DNA from 2 places in the Streptomyces sp. NPDC002669 genome. Region 1 is predicted to be linked to the other one. Evidence: riboswitches for the same ligand, from Rfam matches in the RefSeq annotation. Region 1 holds a riboswitch; the other holds the start of a gene.

Evidence for each region. Region 1 has a riboswitch for thiamine pyrophosphate ahead of thiC (phosphomethylpyrimidine synthase ThiC). Riboswitches for the same ligand answer to the same signal wherever they lie in the genome.
Region 2: another riboswitch for thiamine pyrophosphate. It lies ahead of thiO (glycine oxidase ThiO); the one in region 1 lies ahead of thiC (phosphomethylpyrimidine synthase ThiC).

What each region holds. Positions count from the first base shown of each region.
Region 1 is NZ_JBIAQQ010000004.1:100,857-107,828, forward strand. Features, by position in the region: gene ACFYW1_RS07340 (LacI family DNA-binding transcriptional regulator) at 1-195, shown strand, start outside; gene ACFYW1_RS07345 (metallophosphoesterase) at 369-1,424, shown strand; gene ACFYW1_RS07350 (hypothetical protein) at 1,609-2,433, shown strand; gene ACFYW1_RS07355 (ferredoxin) at 2,572-3,090, opposite strand; gene thiC (phosphomethylpyrimidine synthase ThiC) at 3,201-4,976, opposite strand; TPP riboswitch at 4,969-5,102, opposite strand; gene ACFYW1_RS07365 (YibE/F family protein) at 5,172-6,494, shown strand; gene ACFYW1_RS07370 (SsgA family sporulation/cell division regulator) at 6,575-6,972, opposite strand, start outside.
Region 2 is NZ_JBIAQQ010000003.1:349,809-356,780, reverse strand. Features, by position in the region: gene pknB (Stk1 family PASTA domain-containing Ser/Thr kinase) at 1-135, opposite strand, end outside; gene ACFYW1_RS06425 (thiazole synthase) at 247-1,041, opposite strand; gene thiS (sulfur carrier protein ThiS) at 1,044-1,298, opposite strand; gene thiO (glycine oxidase ThiO) at 1,295-2,479, opposite strand; TPP riboswitch at 2,477-2,589, opposite strand; gene ACFYW1_RS06410 (hypothetical protein) at 2,641-2,985, shown strand; gene ACFYW1_RS06405 (NAD(P)/FAD-dependent oxidoreductase) at 3,014-4,270, shown strand; gene ACFYW1_RS06400 (Rv2175c family DNA-binding protein) at 4,426-4,791, shown strand; gene thiE (thiamine phosphate synthase) at 4,880-5,533, shown strand; gene metF (methylenetetrahydrofolate reductase [NAD(P)H]) at 5,734-6,651, shown strand; gene ACFYW1_RS06385 (hypothetical protein) at 6,702-6,972, shown strand, end outside.

The DNA of each region.
Region 1 (6,972 bases):
ATCACCACGCTCTCGCTCAAGCCGCGCAGGATCGGCACGGCGGTCGTCCAGCTCCTGATCGACGCCATCGAGGGCGTCGAACACGACGGACCCGTGGAGCAGGTCATACCGACGGAACTCATCGTGCGGACGTCCTCGCAGCGCCGTCCTCCACGCACCACGGTCAGTGCGCCCCGTTCCCCGGCCAGGGATTGATCGGGTGATTTCGGACCAATCGACCGGTGAACCCGATGTGCGTCCGGATTCACCACCCCTGGTGCGTCACACAGCACGATCCGCATTCCTATGATGGGCGCACGACACCGCGGACCGCCCCGACCAGCAGGGCCCGTCAGGTGTACGGCGGCGCGACGGTGGTGGAGGGGTCGATGACACAGGGGGCCGGTCAGGAACCCGTGGTGCGGACTGCGACGTTGCGCGACTTCCGCGTACCGCCCTATGCCCAGAACCCGGTGCCGCCGTCGTCGCACCCGGGCAGCGCCGGGCCCGGCGACGAGCCGCCGGAGGGGTACACGCCCACCGCGCGCGACCTGCCCGTGATCAACCGCGGTGACACCCTCCAGGTGCCGACCGTCCCCGACCCGCGTCCCGCCCCGGAGCAGGGACGTGGCCCGCTGTACGTCGTCGGCGACGTCCATGGCTACCTGGACGAGCTCCGCGCCGCCCTCGCCGAGCAGGGCCTCATCGACGCCGACGGCAAGTGGTCCGCGGGCAACGCCCGGCTCTGGTTCCTCGGCGACTTCACCGACCGGGGCCCCGACGGCATCGGCGTCATCGACCTGGTGATGCGGCTGTCCGCCGAGGCCGCCGCCGCCGGCGGCTACTGCAAGGCCCTGATGGGCAACCACGAACTGCTGCTCCTCGGCGCCAAGCGGTTCAACGACACCCCGGTCAACTCCGGCGCGGGCACCGCCACCTTCCAGGCCGCCTGGCTGCTCAACGGCGGTCAGAAGAACGACATGGAGCGGCTCCAGGACGTCCACCTCCAGTGGATGTCCCGGCTCGACGCGGTCGTCGAGGAGGACGGGCATCTGCTGATGCACTCCGACACGACGGCGTACCTCGAATACGGCACCACCATCGAGGACGTCAACGACAACGTGCACGCCATTCTCACGCGCAACGACGCCGATGAGTGCTGGGACCTCTTCCGGAAGCTCACCAAGCGGTTCGCCTTCCGCGACGAGGCGGGCCCGCAGGCCGTCCGGGAACTGATGGCGACCTACGGCGGACAGCGCATCGTCCACGGTCACAGCCCCATTCCGTACCTCCTCGGAGAGGTCGGTTCGGAGGATGGCGAGGACGGCTCCGGCCCCGTGGTCGAGGGCCCGCACGTGTACGCGGACGGACTCGCCATCGCCATGGACGGCGGCGTGACCATGGCCGGAAAGCTACTGGTCGTCCAGCTGCCTCTGCATGACTGACGCTCTTTCGGGAAGACGCATCCACGACCTGACCGCGCCGACTGCTGGGCCTATTTCCGGAAACCCCCTGTCTCCCCGTGCCGTGGGCGCTCTACCATCGGCGTATCAGTAGCAGGCTCTCCTCCGTTTCCGCTCGAAAGCCCGGTGAGAACGCGGGTGATCGGGCCCTACGGAGCATCGGGGGATGCACATGAACAGCGCTCCGCACCTGCTGGCCGAGGACCGCCCCGAGTACGAGCGGATCCTCGATGACGCACTGCGTCATGCCCATGAACGACCAGATCTGGCCGCGGTCGGCGAACGGCTCAACGCCGTGCAGCTGCGCACCATGGCGCTGGACGCCACGGCGCTGATCACCGCGACGGCCGCCACCGAGTACCAGCACTACGTGCAGGCCCGCGAGGAGCTGCGCAGACCGGCCGAGGACGAGGACGAGGAAGCGGGCCCGCCCCCCGGCACGAGCGGGCAACGCCAGTCGGGCGCGGGCACAGCGGCCGTCGTCACGGCCCTGGCACCGGTGCTCGCGGGCTCCGCCGCGTTCATATTCCTGCTGGTCGGCTATCTGCTGCGGCTGCTCGACGACCCGCCCGCCTTCGCCTCGACCATGGTCTCCGCGGGCTGGTTCTTCGCCGCGGTCATGGCGGCCGCGATCCTGGTCGCCGTCGTCGGACTGCTCGTCACCGCGCTGCGCAACGGCGCGGAGCCGCGTCCCGTCGAAGAGGCGGAGGAGGAGCTTCCGGAGGAGGTGGCGCGGGCCCGGGAGGCCTGGCGCCACGCCCTGCTGGAGCGCGGCATACTGCCGTTCCTGCGGGACGCGCTCGACGACCCCGCCGCCGGACGCGCCGCGCGCACACCGGTCCGCTCGGCGAACCGCATCCCGAAGGTCGGCTACAGCCGGCCGGACTTCACCAGTCCCGACGGCGGCCCTGCGGCGGGCCCCCGGCCGACGTTCACCAGCCCGGACTTCACCAGTCCCGACTTCGGCGGCCCCGAGCACGAAACTGACTGACCGCCTTCGAACACCGGCCGGGGACGGCCTGCCCCGGCCGCCGCCCGCGAACCACCGGGCTCGCGCCGGAGGCCCCGAGATCTTCACCGAGCGGAACTTCGGGCTGAACCAGCGCCCCAGGACGGGAAACCCTGTCGACTACAGCTCGGGCAGCCGTTCACCGGGGACGGGTGACCGTCCCTCTTCCAGCCAGTAGAGGTAGATCCGCAGGTCCCCCGGCAGAGGGCCGGCGATGTAGTCCGCGAAATCCCGGACCGCGGCGGCCACACCCTGCTCCGCCCAGTCCATGTCGTCCCAGTCATGGGCGGACAGGTACCGCGTGATCCGGCCCCGGCCACGCCACCACTCCCGGACCGCCTCCGGGGTCCACCGCGAGTCGCCGTCACAGCCGTAACCAAGAAAGGGGTCCTGGTCTGCTGCTTCGACCAACCGAGCTGTCTCTGCCGGGGTTCGGGGTTGGCGGTAGACGTATCCCGTCAGGTACTCACCGCCGTAGAGAACGTGTTGAGGCGCGGAGAGCCGGCCTGTTCGGCAGGTATCGGTCTCGCCGCCGTAGAAGGGCCCCGGGACATTGAGCCAGAGCCGGTCGTCCCAGCCGCCTCGGAATGCCTCGCAGTCCTTGCCGAGGCTCGCAACGGGGTCGTAGTAGAGCGTCACCGGCTCAGCATAGGAACCTCGTGCGATCTCGCCGCAGGCCACGGGAGCCCGGAGCGCTGTTCCGGGAAGCCCCTTCCCCTTCCCGGAACAGCGTGATCAATGGTCCGGCGTCAGTCAGCGATCGGCAGGTAGACCCGGTTGCCCGAGGCCGCGAACTCCTTGGACTTCTCCAGCATCCCGGCCTCGATCTCCTCCTGCGAACCGCCGTGCTCGCGCCGGATGTCCTGAGAGATCTTCATCGAGCAGAACTTCGGGCCGCACATCGAGCAGAAGTGCGCCGTCTTCGCCGGCTCCGCGGGCAGCGTCTCGTCGTGGTACTGCCGCGCGGTGTCCGGGTCGAGGGCCAGGTTGAACTGGTCCTCCCAGCGGAACTCGAACCGGGCGTCGGAGAGCGCGTCGTCCCACTCCTGCGCCCCCGGGTGCCCCTTGGCGAGGTCCGCCGCGTGGGCCGCGATCTTGTAGGTGATGACGCCGGTCTTCACGTCGTCCCGGTCGGGCAGGCCCAGGTGTTCCTTCGGCGTGACGTAGCAGAGCATCGCCGTGCCCCACCAGGCGATCATCGCCGCTCCGATGCCGGAGGTGATGTGGTCGTACGCCGGCGCGACGTCGGTGGTCAGCGGGCCGAGGGTGTAGAACGGCGCCTCCTCGCAGATCTCCTGCTGGAGGTCGATGTTCTCCTTGATCTTGTGCATCGGGACGTGTCCCGGCCCCTCGATCATGGTCTGGACGCCGAACCCCTTGGCGACCGTGTTGAGTTCGCCGAGCGTCCGCAGTTCGGCGAACTGCGCCTCGTCGTTGGCGTCGGCGATCGACCCGGGCCGCAGCCCGTCGCCCAGCGAGTACGTCACGTCGTAGGCCGCGAGGATCTCGCAGAGCTCCTCGAAGTGCTCGTACAGGAACGACTCCTTGTGGTGCGCCAGGCACCACGCCGCCATGATCGAGCCGCCGCGCGAGACGATGCCGGTCTTGCGGCGGGCGGTCAGCGGCACGTACGGCAGGCGCACGCCGGCGTGGACCGTCATGTAGTCGACGCCCTGCTCGGCCTGCTCGATGACGGTGTCCTTGTAGATCTCCCAGCTCAGTTCCTCCGCCCGGCCGTCGACCTTTTCGAGCGCCTGGTAGAGCGGGACGGTACCGATCGGAACGGGTGAATTACGCAAAACCCACTCACGGGTGGTGTGAATGTTGCGGCCGGTGGACAGATCCATCACGGTATCGGCGCCCCAACGCGTCGCCCACGTCATCTTTTCCACCTCCTCCTCGATGGAGGACGTCACCGCGGAGTTGCCGATGTTGGCGTTGACCTTCACCAGGAACCGCTTCCCGATGATCATCGGCTCGATCTCGGGGTGGTTGACGTTGGCCGGCAGCACGGCCCGGCCGGCCGCGATCTCCTCGCGCACCACCTCCGGCGCGACGTTCTCCCGGATCGCCACGTACTCCATCTCCGGGGTGATCTCGCCCCGTCGGGCGTACGCGAGCTGGGTCACGGGCCGCCCGTCCCGGCTACGGCGGGGCAGTCGGGGACGGCCCGGGAAGACCGCGTCGAGGTTGCGCAGCCCCCCGCGCGGCGAGGTGTGCCTGAGTCCGTCGTCCTCGGGACGGACGGGGCGGCCCGGGTACTCCTCGGTGTCGCCGCGGGCAGTGATCCAGTTCTCCCTCAGCGGCGCGAGTCCGCGACGGACATCGGTCTCGACGGCGGGATCGGTGTACGGCCCCGACGTGTCGTACAGCGTCACGTCCTTGCCGTTGGTGAGGTGCACCTGGCGGACCGGCACCCGGAGGTCCGGGCGCGAGCCCCGGACGTATCCCTTGTGCCAGCCGATGGACTTCCCGGCCTCGTCGCTCCGACTGGAGGCAGGCGTGCGTGCGTCCGATGTGGTCATGAGACCTACTCCCTACGCCGGCATTACCCGGTAACAGGTTCGGCGGTCGGCGCAGCTCTCTCCGTACGGACGTACGGATGTCAGCGCCCTCTCAGCCCGGTGCTCCGAGCTCCCGCGTGTGCAAAGGTCCCTCCACGCTAGCGTCCCCTCCGGCGGGATGAACAGAGGGCCCGTCCTTCTTGCAATGATCTGCCGGTGACGTCCCCCCGTATCGACACCGAATCCCAGGGCCATCAGCACGGCCACTCGCACGGCCACGGCCCCGCGGCGCCCGTCTCCAGACATCTGCGCAAGGTCATCGCGGCCGTCCTGATCCCGTTCGCCACCGCTGTCGTCGTCGGCCTGGTGGTGCTCTGGCCGGGCGGCGCCCCCGCGCACGAACGGACCGGCGTGGGATTCGACCGGCAGACCCAACAGGCGAAGGTGGTGAAAGTCGACAAGGTGAACTGCAAGGACGTGAACGCGGTGCAGGTGCCCGTCGGCCAGGAGGCCGCCCCGCCGGCGGACAACGACAGGGGGCTGTGCCGAAAGGCCACCGTCGAGGTGACGTCCGGGCCGGACAAGGGCCGGACGTTCGTCGAGATCGTGCAGCCCGACGCCCCGCGCCAACTGCGCGAGGGCCAGGGCGTGATCGTGTCGTACGCGCCCGACGCGCCCCGCGAGCTCCAGTACTCGGTGACGGACGTGGCCCGGGAGTTTCCGATGACCCTGCTGGCCGGGATCTTCGCCCTGGTCGTGGTCGCGGTGGGCCGCATGCGCGGGGTGCTGGCGCTGGTGGCGCTCGCGGTGTCGTTCGCCGTGCTAACCCTGTTCATCCTCCCGGCCGTGCTCCAGGGCTCCAACCCGCTGGTCGTCGCGGTGGTGGGAGCCAGCGCGATCATGCTGATCGCCCTCTACATGTGCCACGGCCCGAGCGCCCGCACCTCGGTGGCGGTGATCGGCACACTGGTCTCGCTGCTGCTGATCGGCCTGCTCGGATCACTCTTCATCGGCTGGGCGAGCCTGAGCGGCAACACCGATGACAACACCGGCCTCATCCACGGCCTGTATCCGCACATCGACATGAGCGGTCTGCTACTGGCCGGTGTCATCATCGGTTCGCTCGGAGTGCTCGACGATGTGACCGTCACCCAGACGTCCGCGGTCTGGGAACTGCACCGGGCGAACCCGTCGATGGGCGTGCGCGGGCTCTACCGGGCGGGGATCAGGATCGGACGCGACCACATCGCCTCGGTCGTCAACACGCTCGTGCTCGCCTATGCCGGCGCCGCGCTGCCTTTGCTGCTGCTCTTCTCCATCGCGCAGAGCAGCGTGGGGACGGTGGCCAACAGCGAGCTGGTGGCGGAGGAGATCGTACGAACCCTGGTGGGCTCGATCGGACTGGTCGCCTCGGTGCCGGTGACGACGGTGCTCGCTGCTCTGGTCGTCTCCGCGGACCGCACAGGACTCGGCGCGGAAGCCGGAGCTTCGGCACCCGTACGGGCCGGGAAGGGCCGTCGTCGCAGGACGAGGGCCTGAACGTCTCCGCCGGGTGAGCAATTCACCCGTTCGGCAGGTGTCGTGTTCGACCGGCGATCCGGTCGGCGGCACCGGTTCCTTCAGCCCGCGTTCTGTTCCTCGGCGAGAATCCGGCCCAGGGCCTCCTCCAGGTTGCCGTCGAAGTCACCGAGCGTGCACTCCTGCCCCAGCGGCACGAGCTTGTCGGTCCGGTCGAGAAAAGCCACGAGCGGCGCGGTACCGGCCCGGAAGAGGGCCCGGTCCTCGCCGACCTGAAGGCGAATGTGCACATCGGACAGCCCCTCGGGCTCCGTCGGCCCGATGTGCACATCACCGTCCCCACTGGGACTGTTGAGGCCGTCGAGCAACAACTCACGACCGAATGCCCAGGTGACGGGGGCATCGCCGGGCAGATGGAAGGTCATGCGGATCGCATACGGATCGCAGACCTCGTACCGGAGCTCCACCGGGATCCGGAAAGAGAGTTCCTCGGAGACGA
Region 2 (6,972 bases), on a different contig from region 1:
GGCGAGAACCCGGTCGAGCCGGGTGTCCACGGCCCGGTAGACCGTGGCCATGCCGCCCACGGCGATGCGGGCATCGACGCGGTAGCGGCCGTCGAGCAGCTGCCCGACGAGAGGGTCCTGGAGGGTCGTATCCACGCAGGCGAGTCTACGAGCCGCCACGGACCCGGCTCACGGCCCGGGGCGGACCCGGGGCCGTACTGCAGCCGAGCCGTGACAGGGACATGAACCGCAGCTCGTCCCGGCGGCTCAGAAGGCCGGGCGCTCCGGATCCAGCCGGGCGCGCCCCTCCACCGGCGACGACGCCTCGGCGAAGTGGCGGCGCGGAATCCGGCCCGCCCGGTACGCCAGGCGCCCGCCCGCCACCGCGTGCCGCATCGCCGAGGCCATCAGCTCGGGCTCCTGGGCCCGGGTCACCGCGGACGCCAGCATCACCGCCGCGCAGCCCAGCTCCATCGCGAGCGCCGCGTCCGAGGCCGTCCCGGCACCCGCGTCGAGGATCACCGGCACCCGGGCCTGCTCGACGATCAGCCGGAAGTTGTGCGGATTGCGGATGCCGAGGCCGGAGCCGATCGGGGAGCCCAGCGGCATGACCGCGGCGCAGCCCACGTCCTGGAGCCTGCGCGCCAGCACCGGGTCGTCATTGGTGTACGGCAGTACGGTGAAGCCGTCGTCCACCAGGATCTCCGCGGCGTCCAGCAGCTCGATCGGGTCGGGCAGCAGGGTCCGCTCGTCGGCCACCACCTCCAGCTTGATCCAGTCGGTGCCGAGGGCCTCGCGGGCCAGCCGGGCGGTCAGCACCGCCTCGCCCGCGGTGAAGCAGCCCGCCGTGTTCGGCAGCACGCGGATGGCGAGCCGCTCCAGGACGGAGAGCACCGAGCCCCGCACGGTCGGGTCGAGGCGGCGCATCGCGACGGTGGTCAGCTCGGTGCCGGAGGCGATCAGCGAACGCTCCAGCACGTCGAGGCCGGCCGCCCCGCCCGTCCCCATGATCAGCCGGGAGCCGAAGTCGGTGCCGCCGAGGGTGAAGAGGTCGTCGGACACTGTCAGCCCCCCTGGACCGCGGTCAGGATCTCGACGCGGTCGCCGTCGGCCAGCACGAGGGCGGACCACCGGCCCCGCGGCACGACGGTCTCGTTGACGGCGGCGGCCACCCCGGAGCCCGCGGCGGTGAGGGTGGCGACCAGGGCGTCCAGGGCGGTGCCCGCGGCGAGGAAGCGGACCTCGCCGTTCACGGACACGGAGAGGGCGGCGGGCCCGGAAGACGTCCCGGGGCCGGGACGGGATGCGGAGTCGGTCATGCGGGCTGCTCCTGACGTACGGGGGCGGCGGCGGACGGGAACCGGTGCGGGGTGAAGGGGCGGGCCTGCTCGGGCGGTTCGCCGCCGGTGAGGAACTCCGCCATGACCTCGCCGGTGACGGGGGTGAGCAGCACCCCGTTGCGGTGGTGGCCGGTGGCGAGATGCAGACCGGGCAGGGCGGTGGGGCCCAGCAGCGGGGCGTTGTCGGGGGAGGTGGGGCGCAGACCGGCCAGGGCCTCGGTGAGCGGCAGCTCGGTGATGCCGGGGACCAGCTCGTGGGCGTCCCGCAGCAGTTCGTAGACGCCGCCCGCGGTGACGGTGGTGTCCCAGCCCAGCTCCTCGCTGGTGGCGCCGACGACCAGCTCGCCGTTCTCGCGCGGGACCAGGTAGACGTGGCTGCCCCGGACCACGGCCCGCACCGTCCGGCTGAGGAAGGGCGCGTACGGGGCGGGCACGGTCAGCCGGAGCACCTGCCCCTTGACCGGCCGGACCGGCGGCACGACCTCGTCCGGCAGCCCCGGGAGCCGGCCGCTGAGACTGCCCGCGGCGAGCACGACCTGGTCGGCCGCCAGTTCCCCGCCCCCGTCGAGCACCGCCCCGGCGGCCCGGCCGCCCCGCACCGTCAGGCGCTCCACCCGTTCGCGGTGGAAGGCCACCCCGGCCCGCTCGCAGGCGGTCAGCAGGGCGGCGGCCAGCCGGCGGGGATCGATCTGGTGGTCGCCGTCGACCCGCAGCCCGCCCCGGACACCCGGCGCCAGCATCGGCTCCAGCCGACGGCACTCGCGCCCGGTGAGCCACTGGGACACCAGCCCGGACCGCTGCTGGAGGGCGTGCAGCTCCCGCAGATGGGCACGGTCGTCGGCGTCCAGGGCGACGGCCAGGGTGCCGCAGGTGCGAAAGCCGGTTTCCCGCCCGCTCGCCTCCTCCAGCTCGGCCACGAAGGCCGGGTAGCGGGCGGCCGAGGCGACGTTGAGAGCGAGCAACAGCTCCTCGCCGTAGTGGAGTTCGGTGACGGCGGCCAGCATGCCGGCCGCCACCCGGGCGGCCCCGCCGCCCGGTTCGGGATCGGCCACCGCGGTGCGCAGTCCGCGCTGCGCGGCCCGCCAGGCGGTCACCAGACCGATGATCCCGCCCCCGATGACGAGGACGTCGGATCCCTTCCAGTTTCCGGAAGAACGCATGGGCGTCCAGCCCCTCCCTTCGCCGGCATGACCCGGATCAGGTTCGTACGGTCGGAGGCCGCCCAGCCTCCCTCTCAGCCCGGTGCGTCCGGGCTCCCGCGTGTGACTTACGTTGGCCACCCTAAACCCCGCCGTCCCGGCCCAGTAAGGGAGCAGTCATCGTGGCCCGTTCGCTCGACGGACTCGTCCTCGCCCCGGTCGCCGACCAGGCCCCGGGCCAGGTCGGCACCCGCACCCGCTTCGCGTACCACGAGCGGGACGGCCGGATCTGGGCCGACTACGCGGGCGGCGACGTGGTTCGCGGCCACCTCGTCGGCACCCGGGACGGTGACGTCCTCGACTTCAGGTACGTCCAGCTGAAGCAGGACGGGACGACCTCCGGCGGCCACTGCGTCTCCACCGTCGTGGACCTCGCGGACGGCCGGGTCCGGCTGGAGGAGCGATGGGCATGGGAGTCGCAGGAGGGCTGCGGGACGAGCACGGTCGAGGAGATCCCCTCTTCCTGACGAAATGTCAGGTGCTTATGGTGTACGGGTGAGCGATCAGCAGCAGGCAGAGCAGCCGGACCGGCGGCCGGGGCGCCGCGTCGTCGTCGTGGGCGCGGGCATGGCGGGCGTGCAGACCGCGGTGGCCCTGCGGGAACAGGGCTTCACCGGTCCCGTCACCCTGATCGGTGCCGAACCCCACCAGCCCTACGACCGGCCCCCGTTGTCCAAGGCGGTGCTGCTCGGCAAGGCCGAGGACTCCGCCTTCGAGGTCGATTTCGAGGCGCTGGACATCGAACTGAGGCTGGGCGTCGAGGTCACCGGCGTACGACCGGACGCCCACGAACTGGACACCCCCGCGGGCCCCGTCGGCTACGACGTCCTGGTGATCGCGACCGGCGCCGAACCGGTCGTGCTGCCCGGCACCGAGGGCGTTCCCGGCGTCCACCTGCTGCGCACCCTCGACGACGCGGCCCGGCTGCGCCCGGTCCTCGACGGACGGCAGGACGTCGTGGTCGTCGGCGCGGGCTGGATCGGCGCCGAGTTCGCCACCGCGGCCCGCGCCGCGGGCTGCGGGGTCACCGTCGTAGAGGCCGCCGACCGCCCCCTCGCGGGCGCGATGCCCGCCGAGGTCGCCGCCCCGATGGCCGACTGGTACGCCGGGATCGGCGCCGAACTCCTCACCGGCGCCCGGGTCGACCGCGTCGAACCGGGCCGGGTGGTCCTCGCGGACGGCCGTACGCTCCCGGCCGGGGCGGTCGTCGTCGGGATCGGCGCACGGCCCGCCACCGGCTGGCTGGCCGGCTCCGGCATCGAGCTCGGCCCCGACGGATCGGTGACCGCCGACGGGGCGCTGCGCACCTCGGCCCCCGACGTGTACGCGGTCGGCGACTGCGCCTCGTTCCCCTCCGCCCGGTACGGCGAACGCCTGCTCGTCCACCACTGGGACAACGCCCTCCAGGGCCCGCGCACCGCCGCCGCCAACATCATCGGCGCGGCGTCCGACGGCGCCTCCGAGCCGCTGACGTACGACCCCGTGCCGTACTTCTGGTCCGAGCAGTTCGACCGGTTCGTGCAGTACGTGGGCCACCACGGGAACGCCGACACCCTGCTGTGGCGCGGCGACCCGGCGGACCCCGCCTGGTCGGTGTGCTGGCTGCGCGACGGCGTCCTGGTCGCGGTCCTCGCCGTCGGCCGCCCGCGCGACCTGGCGCAGGGGCGCAGACTCATCGAGGCGGGGGCGTCGCTCGACCCGGAGCGGGCCGCCGACCCCGCCGTGCCGCTGAAGGCGGCGGTCCGCGGCTGAGGAAGCGCCGGACGGCGGAGCCCGTGACACCCGGGACGGGGAAGGGTCGAAGGGGCCGGCGGGAGGGCGGCGAGGGGCCGGGGGAGCGGTTCGCGACGCCCTGAAGGGCCGAGTCCGGGTATCGGCTGTCAGTGCGGGATGGCAGGCTTGTACTCGTGACCGAGATTGACGCAAAGATCGATGCTCTCGTCCCTGCCTGGCTCCACCTCCCCGACATCGCCGAAATGCTCGATGTCGAGGTGACGCGTGTGCGGCAGCTGGTCAAGGAGGGCCAGCTGATCGCCGTACGCCGTGGTGAGAACCGGGCACTTCAGGTGCCGGCCGCCTTCATCGACGGCACCAAGGTGGTCAAGGGCCTCTCCGGCACCCTGACGCTCCTGAAGGACGACGGCTACACCGACGAAGAGATGCTGGAGTGGCTCTTCACCCCCGACCCGACCCTGCCGGGCACCCCCGCCCAGGCCCTGAGCGAGAATCGCGGCACGGAGGTGAAGCGCCGCGCCCAGGCGCTCGCCGTCTGACCACAGGCCCGGTGCGAGCGGGTGGGCGGCGCGGTCCCGCGCCGCCCACCCCTGCCCCGCACCGCTCTCCCAGGGGGGAACCGCACCGATGTCCACGCTCCGCGCCGCGCTGTCCGAAGCCCGGCTCTACCTGTGCACGGACGCCCGCAGGCGCCAGGGCGACCTCCCCGCCTTCCTCGACACCGTGCTCGCCGCCGGGGTGGACATCGTCCAACTGCGCGACAAGGGCATGGAGGCGGCCGAGGAGCTCGACCGCCTCGCCGTGTTCGCCGACGCGTGCCGACGCCACGGCAAGCTCCTCGCGGTGAACGACCGGGCCGATGTCGCCCACGCCATCGGCTCCGACGTGCTGCACCTCGGCCAGGGCGACCTGCCGGTGCCCGCGGCCCGTGCCGTCCTCGGCGACGACGTGCTGATCGGCCGCTCCACGCACGCCGGGTCCGAGGTCGACGCGGCCGTCGCCGAGCCCGGCGTGGACTACTTCTGCACCGGCCCCTGCTGGCCCACCCCGACCAAACCCGGACGGCACGCCCCCGGTCTCGGCCTCGTCCGGTACGCCGCCTCGCTCGACCAGCCACGCCCCTGGTTCGCCATCGGCGGCATCGACGCGGGCAACCTCGACGAGGTGCTGGACGCCGGGGCCCGCCGGGTGGTCGTCGTACGGGCGATCACCGAGGCCGCCGACCCGGGTGCCGCCACCGCCGAGCTGGCCCGCCGGATCAGGGCGCGCGCCGGAGCGTGACCCCGGCCGGGCCGCCGGCCCCGTGACCGGGCCGGATGCCCGGACCGGAACCGGATACGGACGCCCGGAACGGACCGGACACGGACGTTCGGGGGCGTGATCCGGCCCGGGTGTCCGAAGGATGGACAAACAACCCGTCAATTCGGGCAATTCGCCCTGGTCCGGTCCTATGGCCGTCAGGCTCTGGTTAACCTGCCGGTATGGCCCTTGGCACACCATCCACCAGGACGGATCACGCACGTACGGTGCGTGAACTCCTCGCGACCGGCAAGACCTCCTACTCCTTCGAGTTCTGGGCTCCCAAGACCGAGCGGGGCGAGCGGAACCTCTGGAACGCGCTGCGCCGGGTCGAGGCGGTGGGGCCGAGCTTCGTCTCCGTGACCTACGGGGCCGGCGGTTCCACCCGGGCCGGGACGGTGCGGGCCACCCAGCAGATCGCGGCCGACTCCACCCTCACCCCGGTCGCCCACCTCACGGCGGTCAACCACTCCGTCGCCGAGCTGCGCAACATGATCGGGCAGTACGCGGACGCCGGGATCCGGAACATCCTCGCCGTGCGCGGGGACCCGCCGGGCGACCCGATGGGCGAGTGGGTCAAGCACCCCCAGGGCGTGCGGTACGCGGCGGACCTCGTCCGGCTCATCAAGGAATCCGGCGATTTCTGCGTCGGCGTCGCGGCATTTCCCGAGATGCACCCGCGTTCCACCGACTGGGACACCGACATCCGGCATTTCGTGGACAAGTGCCGGGCCGGCGCCGACTACGCGATCACCCAGATGTTCTTCGACCCGGAGGATTACCTGCGGATGCGTGACCGAGTGGTCGCCGCGGGTTGCGAAACCCCGATCATTCCCGAGGTCATGCCGCTGACCAGCGTCAAACAACTGGACAGATTCGCGCAGCTCAGCAACGCGTCCTTCCCCTCGTCCCTGAAAGAACGGATCCTCGCGGCCAAGGACGATCCCGCCGCTGTACGCTCCATTGGAATCGACTTCGCAACGCGGTTCTGCGCGAGGCTGCGATCCGAGGGTGTGCCCGGACTGCACTTCATCACGCTCAACAACTCGACGGCGACGCTCGAAATCTACGAGAATCTCGGACTGCACAAGCAGTCGTGACCGGCCGTACCCGCCGCTACCCGGGGCGGTGGCCGTAGGAGGGGGCGGGCATGGGCTGGACGGTCCTCTACATCGCGTTCGGAATCGTCGCGCTGTGGCTGCTCGGTGAAGTGCTCCTGCAGTACAAGGCGCGCCTTCGCTGGAGACTGCTGGCCTTCGCGGGCTTCGCCTGCGTGGTCATCGGGGTCCTCATCCCGTCCGTGCTCGTCATCGTCCTCGGCGCGATCGCCTTCGCGACCGGGCAGACCCAGGTCACGCTGTCCTTCCGGCGGGGCTTCTCCACCGGCTGGGCCATAGGGGGCAACCCCGGCGTGAGCCGGC